Regions from separate parts of the Pseudoalteromonas sp. KS88 genome, predicted to be linked through region 3. Evidence: predicted binding sites of a transcription regulator. Region 3 holds the regulator's gene; each other region holds the start of a gene.
The links. Region 3 encodes sigma-54, which starts transcription at its own class of promoters, with help from an activator protein. Its sites were predicted from a motif close to GTTGGCACGNNNNTNGNNT; they were not measured.

Region 1: C7Y70_RS18690 (PA2169 family four-helix-bundle protein) is a predicted target of sigma-54. The motif match lies at 2,410-2,428, and genes of this name have one in related genera.
Region 2: C7Y70_RS06080 (DUF3192 domain-containing protein) is a predicted target of sigma-54. The motif match lies at 3,517-3,535, and genes of this name have one in related genera.

The regions. Positions count from the first base shown of each region.
Region 1 is NZ_PYHV01000032.1:4,586-9,290, reverse strand. Features, by position in the region: gene C7Y70_RS18700 (TonB-dependent receptor) at 1-1,253, shown strand, start outside; gene C7Y70_RS18695 (biopolymer transporter ExbD) at 1,312-1,707, opposite strand; gene C7Y70_RS18690 (PA2169 family four-helix-bundle protein) at 1,922-2,368, opposite strand; gene C7Y70_RS18685 (LysR family transcriptional regulator) at 2,540-3,478, opposite strand; gene aceK (bifunctional isocitrate dehydrogenase kinase/phosphatase) at 3,494-4,705, opposite strand, start outside.
Region 2 is NZ_PYHV01000009.1:75,808-80,512, reverse strand. Features, by position in the region: gene C7Y70_RS06090 (response regulator) at 1-2,135, shown strand, start outside; gene C7Y70_RS06085 (diguanylate cyclase) at 2,137-3,072, shown strand; gene C7Y70_RS06080 (DUF3192 domain-containing protein) at 3,085-3,468, opposite strand; gene C7Y70_RS06075 (D-2-hydroxyacid dehydrogenase) at 3,634-4,578, opposite strand.
Region 3 is NZ_PYHV01000003.1:34,787-39,491, reverse strand. Features, by position in the region: gene mgtE (magnesium transporter) at 1-111, opposite strand, end outside; gene C7Y70_RS01195 (HPr family phosphocarrier protein) at 222-494, opposite strand; gene rapZ (RNase adapter RapZ) at 516-1,358, opposite strand; gene ptsN (PTS IIA-like nitrogen regulatory protein PtsN) at 1,379-1,831, opposite strand; gene hpf (ribosome hibernation promoting factor) at 1,836-2,123, opposite strand; gene C7Y70_RS01175 (RNA polymerase factor sigma-54) at 2,153-3,649, opposite strand; gene lptB (LPS export ABC transporter ATP-binding protein) at 3,718-4,443, opposite strand; gene lptA (lipopolysaccharide transport periplasmic protein LptA) at 4,440-4,705, opposite strand, start outside.

The sequences.
Region 1 (4,705 bases), on a different contig from region 3:
TACTTGAAGGCAGTGAATACGCATACCGAGATTACGACACTAATAATGGTGTTAATATTTATGATGGTTTGAGTGGTGGTGTCGGTAGTGAAAATGCATCGGGTGGAACACAAGGTTTTGGCGGTTCTTCTCCTGACTCATCAGTTGATGAATCTCGCGATGTTATTTCATTCTATGTAGACGCAGAAACTTATGTAATTGATGATGTGATTATTTCTGGGGCGCTACGTTACGATAACTATAAAGGTTTTGGTGACACGGTAAACTTTAAACTTGCCGGTAACTGGGCTGTTACTGATGATGTTTCATTACGTGGCGCGGTTAGCACGGGCTTTAGAGCACCTTCTATGCAGCAGCTGTACTTTAATAATATCAGTACGCAATTTGTTGTGGGCCCTAATGGTGACCTAATTGCAGAGGAAGTGGGTACATTTAGAAATGACAGTACCCTTGCTCAAAGCATCGGAATTCCAAAACTTAAAGAAGAAAAGTCAGAAAACCTTAGCCTAGGTATTGTTTATAACGTAACAGATAATGTTAATGTCACCATCGATTACTACTCGATTGATATCGATGATCGTATCGTGATCAGTAATCGGTTAGGTAAAGGCTTGTCATCAACGCTTGATGCTGCTTTAGTTAGCTCAGGAGCGGGAGCAGGTCAGTTTTTCTTAAATGGTGCTGATACTGAAACACAGGGCGTAGACTTTGTTGCAACTTGGAACACAGAAGGCCTTGGTGGCACGCTTGATTTTACGTTAGCAGCTAACTTTACCGAAACAGATGTGGTTGATTTATTCACGCCAGCGGGAAGTGGTCTTGAAACTATCCCAGTAGAAGACGTATTTTCAGCGCAAGAAACATCTATTATTGAAGAGTGGCAACCGCAAGACAGGGTTAATTTAAGCGCACTTTACCGCATTGAAGATTTGACAGTGAACTTATCTCTGAACCGCTATGGTGAATACACAGTGCAAGATGGTGGCCGTCAAACTTATGGGGCTGAAGTTCTGACAGATGTAAAAATAAACTATTATGTAACTGATAATCTGTCGTTAAACATTGGTGCAAACAATTTGTTTGATGTCTACCCAGACAAAAATACTATTGGTAACTCACGATCTGGCACAATTGTAGACGCATCAGGTAATACAATTGTTAGTTCAACAGGTGTGTTTGAATACTCAAGACGTTCTGCACCATTTGGCTTTAACGGTGCTTATTACTATTTAGGCGCCGAATACCGTTTCTAAATAACTTCTCCTACGTTATTTAACTTTTGAAGGGCCGTAAGGCCCTTTTTTAGTAATTTTATTCCGAAACTAAGGCAATGGGGTAATTATCATATTCTTTTATATTATTCATCACACTCATCAATGTTTTATGCTTACTGGCCGAGTCGGCGTTGATCTGCACTGAGGTAATAGAATACTTCGCTGCAAACATAGCTAAATTAGTTGCAACACTTTCAAGGTCAATTTGTCTATTAGAAAAATAAATAGCATTGTTTTTATCAATGCTGAACTGGGCATTTTTAGTAGGTTTATCAATGCTTGGTTTATCTAAAGGCCTCAGTAACTCAATGCCTACTGGTTTAACAAATGATGTAGTTACAATAAAAAAAATTAATAGTATGAACACAATGTCGAGCATTGGTGTCATATCTACATCTGCATTATTTTGTTGTATTTCTTGTTTCTTTTTCATATTAGAACCTCATAAAAGTTTAAAAAGCTGCGGCGCCGCAGCGGTTTATTAGGTACCTAAATACAAGACTAGCAGAGGAAGAAAATTGCATGGTTAAATAAATATATTATTTTTATTAATTTTTTGGTTTTATTTGTTATGAAAATCAGAGGTATATAACTTAAAAACAAAAAAGCCCAGCAAGTAGGGCTGGGCTTTGACTTAACGAATTGTATTAATATTTTTGCTGCATGCGGCTCATTTCGGTATGGCAGCTTTGAATTGTGAGTAAAACTTTAGATAATGCAGCTTCACAATCGTGTGGTTGTGGTTTATTCATGGCCGCTTTAATTTCTTCCAACGTTTTATCTTCCACTTCTTCGAGTTCTTTTACATACGTTTCATCGTTGTCAGAACTAAATTTAGCAATTAATGATGTATACGCACGGCGTGCTTCTACAGCGAATGATGAGCCGTCTTCGCGTTCACCTTGCTGGTTAATAGCGTAAGGTTGTAAGCTTTCGACACTTACTTTACGAGCATCTATCATGCGTTGAAAAAGTGCACCAATAGCAGGATCTTCAACCTTATCTTGGGCTTTCTCGTAAAAGTCTATTCCGCTGTTCATTACTTGGATAATGTCAGTGATATGATTCGCTTCTTGTCCTTGATGGGTATTCATAATAACGACCTCTTTAAGTTTAATGAATTTCGCTAAGATTAAAGCAATGCGTGTACCAGATGTTTATTTTTATAAAATCATGAATTTAATGCAATTAAATTTCATCAAACGTTTTAAAGAATGCTGTTTCCAACATACCCAGAAAATTTTACAAGTTCATATGTAATTGTTTTACTTTAACTCCTGTGCAACTTCCGCCACTTTTTGTCTTAGCCAAATATGGCTAGCATCGCGATGAAGTAATGGACTCCATATCATATCTAGTTCAAAAGGAGGTATTGGAAACGGGGTTTCAAGGATTGTTAAACCAGGGTCATCTATATATATGTTAGCGGCCTTTGAAGGTAATGTGGCAACTAAGTTTTGTTCTTTAGCTAAGTGGATAGCTACATGATAGTTACGAGTAAATGTAGCGATATTTCTGTGTTTGCCAAAATGTGCAAGAGCCTCATCAACCCAACCTAATTTTTGCACATCTTTTGGATCCATGCCAACACCGACGCCAAAGCCGGTTTTACTAACCCAAATGTGGCGTGCTTTTAAATAGCTATCCAAACTAAAATTTTCAATAATTGGGTTGTCAGCTTTTACTAAGCAGCAAAAACTGTCTTTCCATATCCTTTTATGATGAAAAGACTGCGGTAAGTTTTCAAACCGGTTGATGGCCATATCAACTTTGCCATTTTCAACATCGTGAAAGGTTACATCACTAGGAGTGAGAATATCCAAAGTGGTATCGGGGGCTTCTTCATGTAACTTACTAAGTAATCTAGGAGCGAGCGTGCTTGCTGCATAGTCACTGGCCATTATTCTAAATACACGGTTACTTTGACTTGCTTCAAACTCTCTATTGGGGGCGAGGGTTTCCTCTAGAGTCATTAAAATTCCACGAATAACGGGTTGTAGCTCAATAGCTCGCTCTGTAGGTACCATACCATCACTGGTACGCACTAAAATAGGATCGTTGAATAAGTTACGTAAACGTTTAAGGCCGTTACTCATTGCAGGTTGAGTAATACTTAGCTGATTGGCTGCGCGCGTAACGTTACATTCACGTAAAAGAGTGTCTAAATACACGAGTAAATTTAAATCTATCTTGCTGATATTCATTGTGTGTCCTTGCGTTTACCAATGCTTGATAAAACGTTGAGTGCTCGGATAAGGATAAATATGGCTAACAACACCGTTCTTAATATTCTTCTGTGCTTGCTGCCAAAAATTTACGTCTAATAATTCCGGATGAGCCTGGGTAAAAATAGCTTTATAACGAGGGTTCGGCATCACAAAGGTACAAAGCTGCTCAGGAAATACATCTTGTGGCGCAACGGAGTAACTTTGCTCATTTGTTAAATAATCGTCATAACTCTTAGCCTTAGGTAAGGCTCTAAAATTCATATCACTTAAATATTGTACTTCATCATAGTCATAGAAAATGATTCGTTTATGGTTACTGACTCCGAAGTTTTTCAGCAGCATATCACCGGGGAAAATGTTAACTGCAATCATTTCTTTGAGCGCTTGGCCATATTCAGTAATAGCAGTGACAGCCTCATCTTCTGTGGCTGATTCTAAAAATAAGTTCAGCGGGGTCATGCGTCGCTCAATATATAAGTGCTTTATAATAACTAAATCATTATTGATAACCATTGATTCACCAATGGTACTTTTAAGCTGTGAGAGTAAGTTATCGTCAAATCGCGCTAAAGGAAATACGACGTTCGAATACTCTATGGTATCAGCCATACGCCCAACCCGATCATGACTTTTCACTAATTGGTAGCGTTTTAGAACAGTGTCTCTGCCAAATGGCTTACTTTCACCAAACTTGTCTTTAATTATTTTAAATACATAGCCAAATGAAGGGAGGGTAAACACCATCATTACCATGCCAGGCGTACCAGGGGCGATAATAAAGTTATCATCAGAGCGTTCTAAGTGGGTAAGAAACTCTCGGTAGAACTCAGTTTTGCCTTGTTTGTGAAAGCCTATCGCGTTGTATAATTCAGCCAACGTTTTATTTGGCATTAACTGATTTAAAAAGCGTACAAGTGCTGAGGGTGCATGGGTCTCCACCATAAAATAAGCCCGAGCAAAGCCAAAAATAACTCGCATCTGTGATGAATTTGTCAATAGTGCGTCTAAATAGAGGCCATGCTGTTTGTGATGTAAAACAGGAATGATAAATGGCTGTATTCCACTGCTTGATACAACCCGACCCACAATATAGGCCGCTTTATTACGATAAAATGGGGTTTGTAATATATCAAAGCGCATTTGCCATGCGCTGTGATGAGTATCAGGAGCTTGCTTATAAAATGCTTTTACGAGAAGCCGTAT
Region 2 (4,705 bases), on a different contig from region 3:
AATACGCCGCTAATGGCGTGGTATTACTTTCTTTAGAGTACACAATTCTTCAGTTAAATAGGGCCGCTAGAAAGTTATTTAATATTGATAAAAATGACTCTAAGCTACTTTTTAGTACGCTCTTTGCCAAGTCGCAGTGGCAACAAATAAACGCAACGCTAGCGCGCTTGCTGACAGAAAAACAGAAAGTTTATCACCTCACTCTTGAACAAGAAGCAAAGCAGAGGTGGTGGCAGTTAAGTATTTCGTTAGTGTGGGATGCGCAGCTAGCACCCTACTATTATACTATTCATATTCAAGATATTAGCGCACTGACACAAGCTAAACAGGATGCAGAGCGCGCGACTCAAGCGAAAAGTCGATTTATTGCAAATTTGAGCCATGAAATACGCACGCCATTAAATGCTGTTACGGGCTTAATTGATATGGTGATGCAACAAGGCTTATCTGTACAACAGGTGCAGCATGCGAATCAGGCTAAAGATGCAGCGCAGAACTTATTGGTTATGCTTAATCGTATGTTGGACTTTGCCCGAGTGGAAAGTAATCAAGCACAGTTGCAGCTAAAACCATTTAACTTAGTAGAATTAGTGGATAGTTGTGAAAGTCTGCTGTTAGGTTTATGCCAAAATACACCGATAGCAGTTAATGTAGAGGTTGACCCCGCAATTGCTACCGAGTTGGTGGGGGATTATATTCTTTTACAACATGTACTTGGTAACTTAATAACGAATGCAGCTAAATTTACACATCAAGGGTCTATTACGTTAAAAATAGATAAAGTTGAAGAGCAAGGAGGCTTACAGACTCTTGCTTTTAACGTAATAGATACCGGCGTTGGAATTGATGATGCGGATCAAAAGCGGTTGTTTGATGCGTTTACACAGGGAGATGAATCGTTAACCCGCCAGCACCAAGGTGTAGGTCTGGGACTGGCTATCGTTAAACATGAGCTTGCCCTCATGGGCGCTCAGATAGTGGTTAATAGTAGTAAAAACAATGGCAGTGAATTTTCTTTTAACGTTACTTTTAATAGCCTTGAAAATAACCAAGCAAGTAAGATTGATTGGTGTAATGCTTTAGTTATAGCTGATGCTGAAAAAAACAATGAGTTTAGTCAAGCCTGTAAACTATTATCATCAGGTATTCAGTTCAAAACGTTAACTCAAGTTAAGGCGAGCAGTGCAGTTTTAGATTACGAATACATCATTATTAATGATTATGATTTAGCGCATTTATTAGCAATCCCATCCATTAAAGTGCAATTAAAAACATCGAAAACCCTTATTTATTCAATAAAAAACAACCAGCAGATAACCACCGCAGAGGATGAGTCAATTTGCATTATCAGTATAAAGCGCTCAGCCTTTATCCAGCGATTGGCCTCTCAACATGTTTTAACTAAAAGCAAATCAGTTGAGCACGCCTCGCAAATAGAGCTTAGTGGTCTACTTGTTCTCGCTGTCGATGATAATCCGCTTAATCTCGATATTATTAGCAATATACTTTCTCAAGCAGGAATTAACGTATTACTTGCTACTAGTGCTAAAGAGGGGATTGAACTGGTTACAAAAGTAAAACCAGATCTGATCCTAATGGACGTACAAATGCCAGAGTTAGATGGTTTACAAGCAACACAGATTTTACGACAAAACTATACCTCACAGCAGTTACCTATTTTTGCGTTAACCGCTCATTGTGAAGCGGAGGATGAAGCCCGAGCAATTGCGGCTGGTATGAATAAGCATTTGACCAAACCTATAGTTGCCAATACGTTACTAGAGGCTATAAGTGCTGTAAAGATTGGCAAGCCAGCATTTTTTGACGTGTCTTTTGCGCTATCTCAATTTGCTGGCGATAGCGAATTGTTACAAGTTATGTTGAATAAATTAGCTGATTTATGTGAAAGTCATTTAGCAAACTTAGACAGTGAAAGGCCACCGGCAGACATAGAAAAAATTGTACATAATATTAAAGGTGTTACTGGAAATTTAGGCTTTGTTCGGTTATCTAAATTGGCACAGCGGTTAGAAATCACACTGAGAAAAACGTCAGAAGTTGACTATAATCTTTATAATGAGCTTATAATAGAGCTACAACAGGTCTATGCGTTTATTCAAGTAAGGAATATATAACATGTTGAAAAAAGCGAAAATACTCATCGTTGATGATGCTCCGCTTAATCGGTTAATATTAGAAAGAACGCTGGCCAATGAATACGACGTATTTTCTCAAGAGAATGGTGAAAAGGCGCTTAACTTTTTAAAATCCAATACTGTTGATCTGATTATACTTGATATTGTCATGCCGGGTTTAAATGGGTATGAAGTGTTGGGTCGATTAAAAGAAGATCAAGCCACGCAAGCTATTCCTGTTATTTTTATTTCTGCTAATACCAGTCATGATGATGAAGCAAAAGGGTTTGAGTTAGGTGCGATGGACTACATAACAAAACCTTTTAGTACCGTTGTTGTGAAAGCCAGAGTAAAGAACCAATTGTTGATTAAGCAAAAAAACGATTTGTTAGAAATGCTGGTTGCTATTGATGGCTTAACGGAGATCCCAAATAGGCGGTTTTTAGACGAAACACTTAGCAGTGAGTGGCGTCGCAGTGTCAGAAATCATACACCATTGTCAGTTATTATAGCCGACATAGATCACTTTAAACGTTATAACGACCACTATGGACATAGGGCTGGTGATGAATGCCTTAAAAAAGTGGCGCAAACATTAGCCAACCAGTGCCAACGTGGTGGGGAGTTTGTTGCACGCTACGGCGGAGAAGAATTTGCTGCTGTTTTGCCTGGTGTTAATAAAGAACAAGCTTTAGCATTTGCTAATAAACTTCGTGATGCTATTAAATTGCTTAACATTGCTCACAACGAGTCGCTTAACGCTGATCACGTCACTATAAGCTTAGGGGTTGCAACAACACAGATTGAAAATCCTCAAGCCGACACATTATTAGTAAAAAATATTGAAAAACAACTTCTTGAGGAAGCCGATTCAGGTTTGTATGAAGCAAAAAATTGCGGGAGAGATAAAATCATCGCCCGCAGTTTTGTCCGTTAATTGAGAGTGAACTTAGTTATGACTTAATGATTTATATAGTGTATCGCCTACACCGATTAGTTTGTCATTTTTAAACACCAAAGGGGTGCACTCATCTTTAGTCATTTTTCCATCAGAATGAATACTGTGTGTAGCATAGAATAACACTTGGTACACATCGTCATCTTTTTTTAATAGCTCGGTAAAGTTCGGTGTTTTAAGGCGGTTTAGCACCATTTGGTAGCTGCTATCGAGTGCTAAGTTAGCGATAGTTTCACGATTGTTTTTATGGTGTTTTTCCCAGCTGCTCGATGAATCACCAGCCCAGTGGGTTTCGGCTTCGCCGTCTGATACAGCGATAACACAACCTGTAAGAAATGGAGCGCTCAAAGCGGCAATTAACATTAACTTTTTCATTTTTAAAATCCTGAGTTTAACTACGTTTTTCTTTAATTTGATTAGTTATAGCAAATAATCGGCCAACTTTAAAATTCCTTTAAAATTAATATCTTAAAATTTAAAGGAATGATGGGTGAGTATTCACACTATTCACTTTGGTATAAAAAGCTAAAGTTTGGTCAATTAGACTAGCCTGTTTCTATGTTTATCTTCGCGGTATGCGTTAATGTTTAAACAGATTTCATTCACTAGGCGGATAATAGACTCCTTGCTCGCCCAAGCAATGTGCGGGGTAAGAATCAGGTTATCTTTTTTGTAATTTGCTAATGGGTTAGTTGACTGTGCAGGCTCATTAGTTAATACATCAAAACCAGCTCCTGCTATTACATTGTTATCAAGCGCCTCACAAAGCTGTGCCTCGTTTACAATACCGCCTCGAGCTGTATTTATTAAGAGTGCATTAGGCTTCATCATCATTAGCTCTTCAGTACCAATTAGGTTGAGAGTGTCATCATTCAAAGGGCAATGAATACTAATAATGTCAGCCGATTTGATTGCTTGGTAAAATTCGACTCTTCCTTCTCGTGGTGAGCGATTCTTACGTTCACTCACAATTACATTGGCGCCAAACGCTTTGGCAACGTTTGCAACACCTTCACCTAAAGCACCATGACCAATGATTGCCAGCGTTTTACCTGCAATTTCATTGATGTTGTAATCAAGCCTGCAAAACATTTGGCTTTTTTGCCACAGTCCTTGTTTACAGTCAGCGGAATAGCGATGTGTTTGTCCTAGTAAGTTGGTGATGAGCGTGAATGTATGTTGTATGACTGAGGGGGTAGAATAACCAGCCACGTTTGTCACAGCGATCCCTAGCTCTTTTGCTGCGATGAGATCTATATTATTAGTGCCAGTTGCTGCTACGCAAATTAATTTTAGATCAGGCAACATACGCATTGATTCACGATTCAATTTTACTTTATTGGTGATTAATACATTTGCGCCAGCGCTGTGTTGTAAAACTTGCTCGGGTGTTGTTAAAGGATGATGAGTGAAATTCCCAAGTGATTCAAAAGGCGTTAGAGGAGTTTGTGCCAGTGTGGCTGAGTCAAGTAATGTTATATTCATATATTTTCCTTTTAATCAATTTAAATGCTTGACCTTAGTGTGTACTCTAAGGTTTATAGTATACCCAATCCACCTCAAGATGCAGAATTCAGCGTTTCACAGGGGCTTAATATCAAGGCGTTACTTT
Region 3 (4,705 bases):
TGCTGTTTTTGCCAGCATGCGCCTAACTTGAACAAATTGACCACTATTAAGTGACTGAGTCACCTGTTTTAGTTGTTGTAGTGGGTAATCTTGTTCAAAAGCTTCTGGCATTAGTGTCCTTATATCATGTGTTTTTCAAAGGGTAGGTCAAAAACTAATAATAAATTGCAGTGCTTACATGCATGGTTAGTTTAACTTACTTTTAAGTGACTGACCACGCGCTATTCATGCTCGTGAAAGCGTTGTTCTATCAGTTCTCCAATAGAGTTAAGAGCCGGCTCTGCATCAGGCCCTTCACACACAACTTTTACTTCTTTTCCTTGACTGCTTTCTAGTAACATCAAAGCTAACACGCTGTCACCTGCCGCTTGTTTCTCATCTTGGAAAAGTGTGATGGTTGCATCAAATTTAACAGCGAGTTGAGCTAATACAGTCGCGGCCCTTGCGTGCAAACCTAGTTTATTTCTAATTAAAAAAGTACCTTCTGAACGCATACACAACAGGCCTATTTAAAATCAGTCTTGCTCGCGATGGCGAATTTTTACATTGTTATGGCTCATAGCAAAGCTTTCACCTATGGTTTGAGCTAAATATACGGAGCGGTGTTGCCCTCCGGTACAGCCAATAGCAATAGTTAAATAGCTACGGTTGTTTCGTTCTAAATGCGGTAGCCATGTTTGTACAAACGTTTGGATTTGCCACGTAAATTTTTGCACTATGCTGTGGCTGGCCAAATAATCTTTTACAGGCTGGTCTAAACCTGTTAGAGGCTTTAATTCTGGTTCCCAATGTGGGTTGGGTAAAAAGCGTGCATCAAAAACATAATCTGCTTGTTTAGGTATGCCGTGTTTAAAGCCAAAAGATTCAAATGTTATGATCAGGGTTTTATCTTTTTTGCCTAAGATCTTTTCTCGAATTGATTCTGCCAGTTGATGCACACTGAGCTCAGTGGTATCTAAGATAAAGTCAGCGCGAGTTATCAGCACATCGAGTAATATTTTTTCTTGTTTAATTGCCAAATCTAGCGGCAAACTATCGATAGAAAGAGGGTGTAAACGACGCGTTTCAGAAAAGCGTTTGATGAGTGTTTGGTCATCACTATCGAGGTAAAATAAAGTTGGGTTTGCAAAGCCTGGCAAATACTCAAGGATGTCGTTGAACTCTTCTTGTTCTTTAGGTAAGTTGCGTACATCAATGCTGACTGCAATCTTATCGTAATTTTCTGACACACTTCGTACTAAGGAAGGGAGCAAATTGACCGGAATATTATCAACACAGTAATAGCCAAGATCTTCAAGCACGCGAAGCGCGACGGACTTACCTGAACCAGACCGTCCACTGATAATAATCAATTCCATGTAACCTCTCCTTCACTTTCTTATGAATGCTCAACAATAACTTGATACAAATCGTGATCTGTTTTTGCGCTACGTAGTTGTTTACAAAACTCTTTATCGTTAAGTTTATCAGCAATTGTTGCTAACGTCTTTAAATGAAGTTGGCAATCTCCATCAGGTACGATCAGTGCCACAAAAATATCGACAGGACGATTATCAATTGCATCAAAGCTAATAGGGGTTTCACTCACTAAGATTAGTGCTAGTGGAGATTGCGCGCCACTCATGCGACCATGTGGTATAGCAATACCTCGACCAATGCCTGTGCTACCAAGCTTTTCCCGGTTTAATAATGCGTTAAGGATCTCTTGCTGTGTGAGGTGAGGAAGCTTTTCATGAGCCAATTGGCTAATAAATTCTAGAATTCGTTTTTTGCTATTAAAAAGGACCGCAGCTTTACTGCAGTCCTCAGAAGTAAGTGAACTTAATTTCATAGTATTAGTGTCGAGCGTGCTTCTCTTTGTGTTTTATTACTTGGCGGTCTAATTTATCAATTAGCCCGTCAATCGCAGCATACATATCTTGATGTTCAGTTGAAGCAAACAAATCAGCACCGCTAACATGTATTGTGGCTTCTGCTTTTTGACTTAATTTTTCTACGTCAAGAATCACATGTACATTATTAATACTATCAAAGTGCCTTTCAAGCTTCGCAAACTTATTATGTACATAGTCTCTAAGTGAATCGGTAATTTCTACGTGGCGACCAGTTAAGTTAATTTGCATAAGCATTTTCCTTCTTTGTTTTTTACGCCTTAAATCAAACTCTTTCTTTGATTTGACGGTGGAATAGCTAGTGACTCACGATATTTTGCAATGGTGCGTCTAGCTACTTTGATACCTTGCTCAGCCAATATATCTGCAATTTTACTATCACTCAATGGTTTCGCTGAGTTTTCTGCGCTAATTAACTTTTTGATTAATGCGCGAATAGCTGTAGAAGAGCATTCGCCGCCATTTTCAGTACTTACGTGACTGGAGAAAAAGTACTTCAACTCAAAAATACCCCGTGGAGTATGCATATACTTTTGAGTTGTTACGCGTGAGATCGTTGACTCATGCATTTCTACCATTTCAGCTACGTCATTAAGTACCATTGGGCGCATAGCTTCGGGGCCGTGTTCAAAAAAACCTTGCTGTTGTTTTACTATACAGTTAGTTACTTTGAGTAATGTCTCATTACGGCTTTCTAAGCTTTTAATAAACCATTTTGCTTCTTGCAGATGCGAACGAATAAACTGACTGTCACTGCTCGATTTTACTGAGCGAGACATGGCGGCATACTGGCTGTTCACTCTAATTTTAGGCATGCTGTCTGGATTTAATTCCACCATCCAGCGCCCTTTAACTTTTTTCACTGAAACATCAGGGATAACATACTCAGACTCTTCGCGAACAATGGTATCTGCTGGCTTAGGGTTTAAGCTGTGTATCAGTGTCATGACTTCTTTTAGCTCATCTTCTTTAAGCTTAGTCTTTTTCATTAAAGTGCGATAGTCACGACTTGCCAAAAGATCGATATGCTCGGTTAAAATCATTTTAGTCTCTGCAAGCCATGGCGTTGCAGGGTCAAATTGATTCAGTTGTATACATAAACACTCTTGTAAGCTGCGTGCGGCAATCCCTATTGGATCAAATAATTGGATGCGCTTTAAAACAGCTTGGACTTCATCAAGTTCTATTTCTTCTTCGTTATTATCTTTATTTAGACTTTCTACAATATCTTCGCAGCTCAATGTTAAAATACCCGATTCATCAATCGCTTCTACAATAGCAATGGCGATGGCTTCGTCGGTCGGGCTAAATGGCGTTAATTGTAGTTGCCACATGATGTATTCATGCAGGGTTTCAGTGGAAGCACCTTGGTAAATAGACTCATCTTCAGGCATGGGTCCTGATGAGCTAGAAGGAGCAGCGCTCATATACTCATCCCATGTCACATCCATTGCCATTTCGTCACTGACAGTTTCTTTATTGAGTGCTTCACTACTTTCTTGTTCGTATTCACTTGGCGTTTCATCAGCAGATGCACTGACAGTTACTTCATCGGTGTCTTGCTTTTGCTCATTTTTGCCTGCAGTTTCATCACTAAACTCATGTTCCTCAACTTCAAGTAAAGGATTACTATCGAGCGCTTCTTGAATTTCTTGTTGGAGATCCAATGTACTGAGTTGCAACAAACGAATAGCTTGTTGTAACTGAGGTGTCATTGTCAATTGCTGGCCCATGCGCAGCTGGAGTGATTGCCTCATTTATCTTTAACAATCCTTTTAATATGTAATCAAAATTAAGTTTAGCAGATAGTTAGCTGAATGTTGGTTTATAGCCTAAATTGCTCACCCAGATAAACATCGCGTACTGTTTGGTCGGCAAGCACATGTTCAGGAGTTCCTGAAGCAATTAACTCACCATGAGAAACAATGTAGGCTTTTTCACAAACATCAAGGGTTTCTCGTACATTATGGTCTGTAATCAACACCCCGATGCCTCGGTTTTTTAGGTGTTCAATTATCTTCTTTATATCTAACACTGAAATTGGATCAACACCAGCAAAAGGCTCATCTAATAGAATAAACTTGGGGTTTGCGGCTAATGCGCGAGCAATTTCAACTCTGCGGCGCTCACCACCTGATAACGCCATACCTTGGCTATCGCGTATGTGTTGTATGCTAAATTCATCCAGCAGGCCATCAAGTGCTTGTTCTCGGCCTTGCTTATTTAAATCGTTTCGTGTTTCTAATATCGCCATCAAGTTTTGATAAACCGTTAATTTACGGAAAATAGATGACTCTTGCGGTAAGTAACCAATACCTAATCGCGCACGGCTATGCATGGGCAGTAATGTAATATCGTTATCATCAATGCTTATTTTGCCTTTGTCGCTCGGTACTAAGCCAACAATCATATAAAAAGTGGTCGTTTTACCTGCACCATTTGGGCCTAGTAAACCGACAATGCTTCCTGCACTTACTTCTAATCCGACACTCTTTACAACTTGGCGGCCTTTATAGCTCTTAGCTAAAAATTCAGCTTTTAATGTACTCATGGCTGGCCTTTTGACTTTGCTTTTTTATTTTCGATGGGCACTAAAATAGTATGCACGCGGTCATCTGAGTCTTCATCTTTTTGCGCACTAATTAGTTGCTGTTCCATGTCGTAAGAGATGCTTTTAGCATTAATCTTTTGACCTGCTTGAGTAACCTGGGCATCACCAATTAGGGTTAAGTAACGTTCAGCTACGTCGTAACGAACTTCGTTTGCGCTGGCACTCATGATTGAACCATCATCTTGTTTTTCTTCGAAATAAG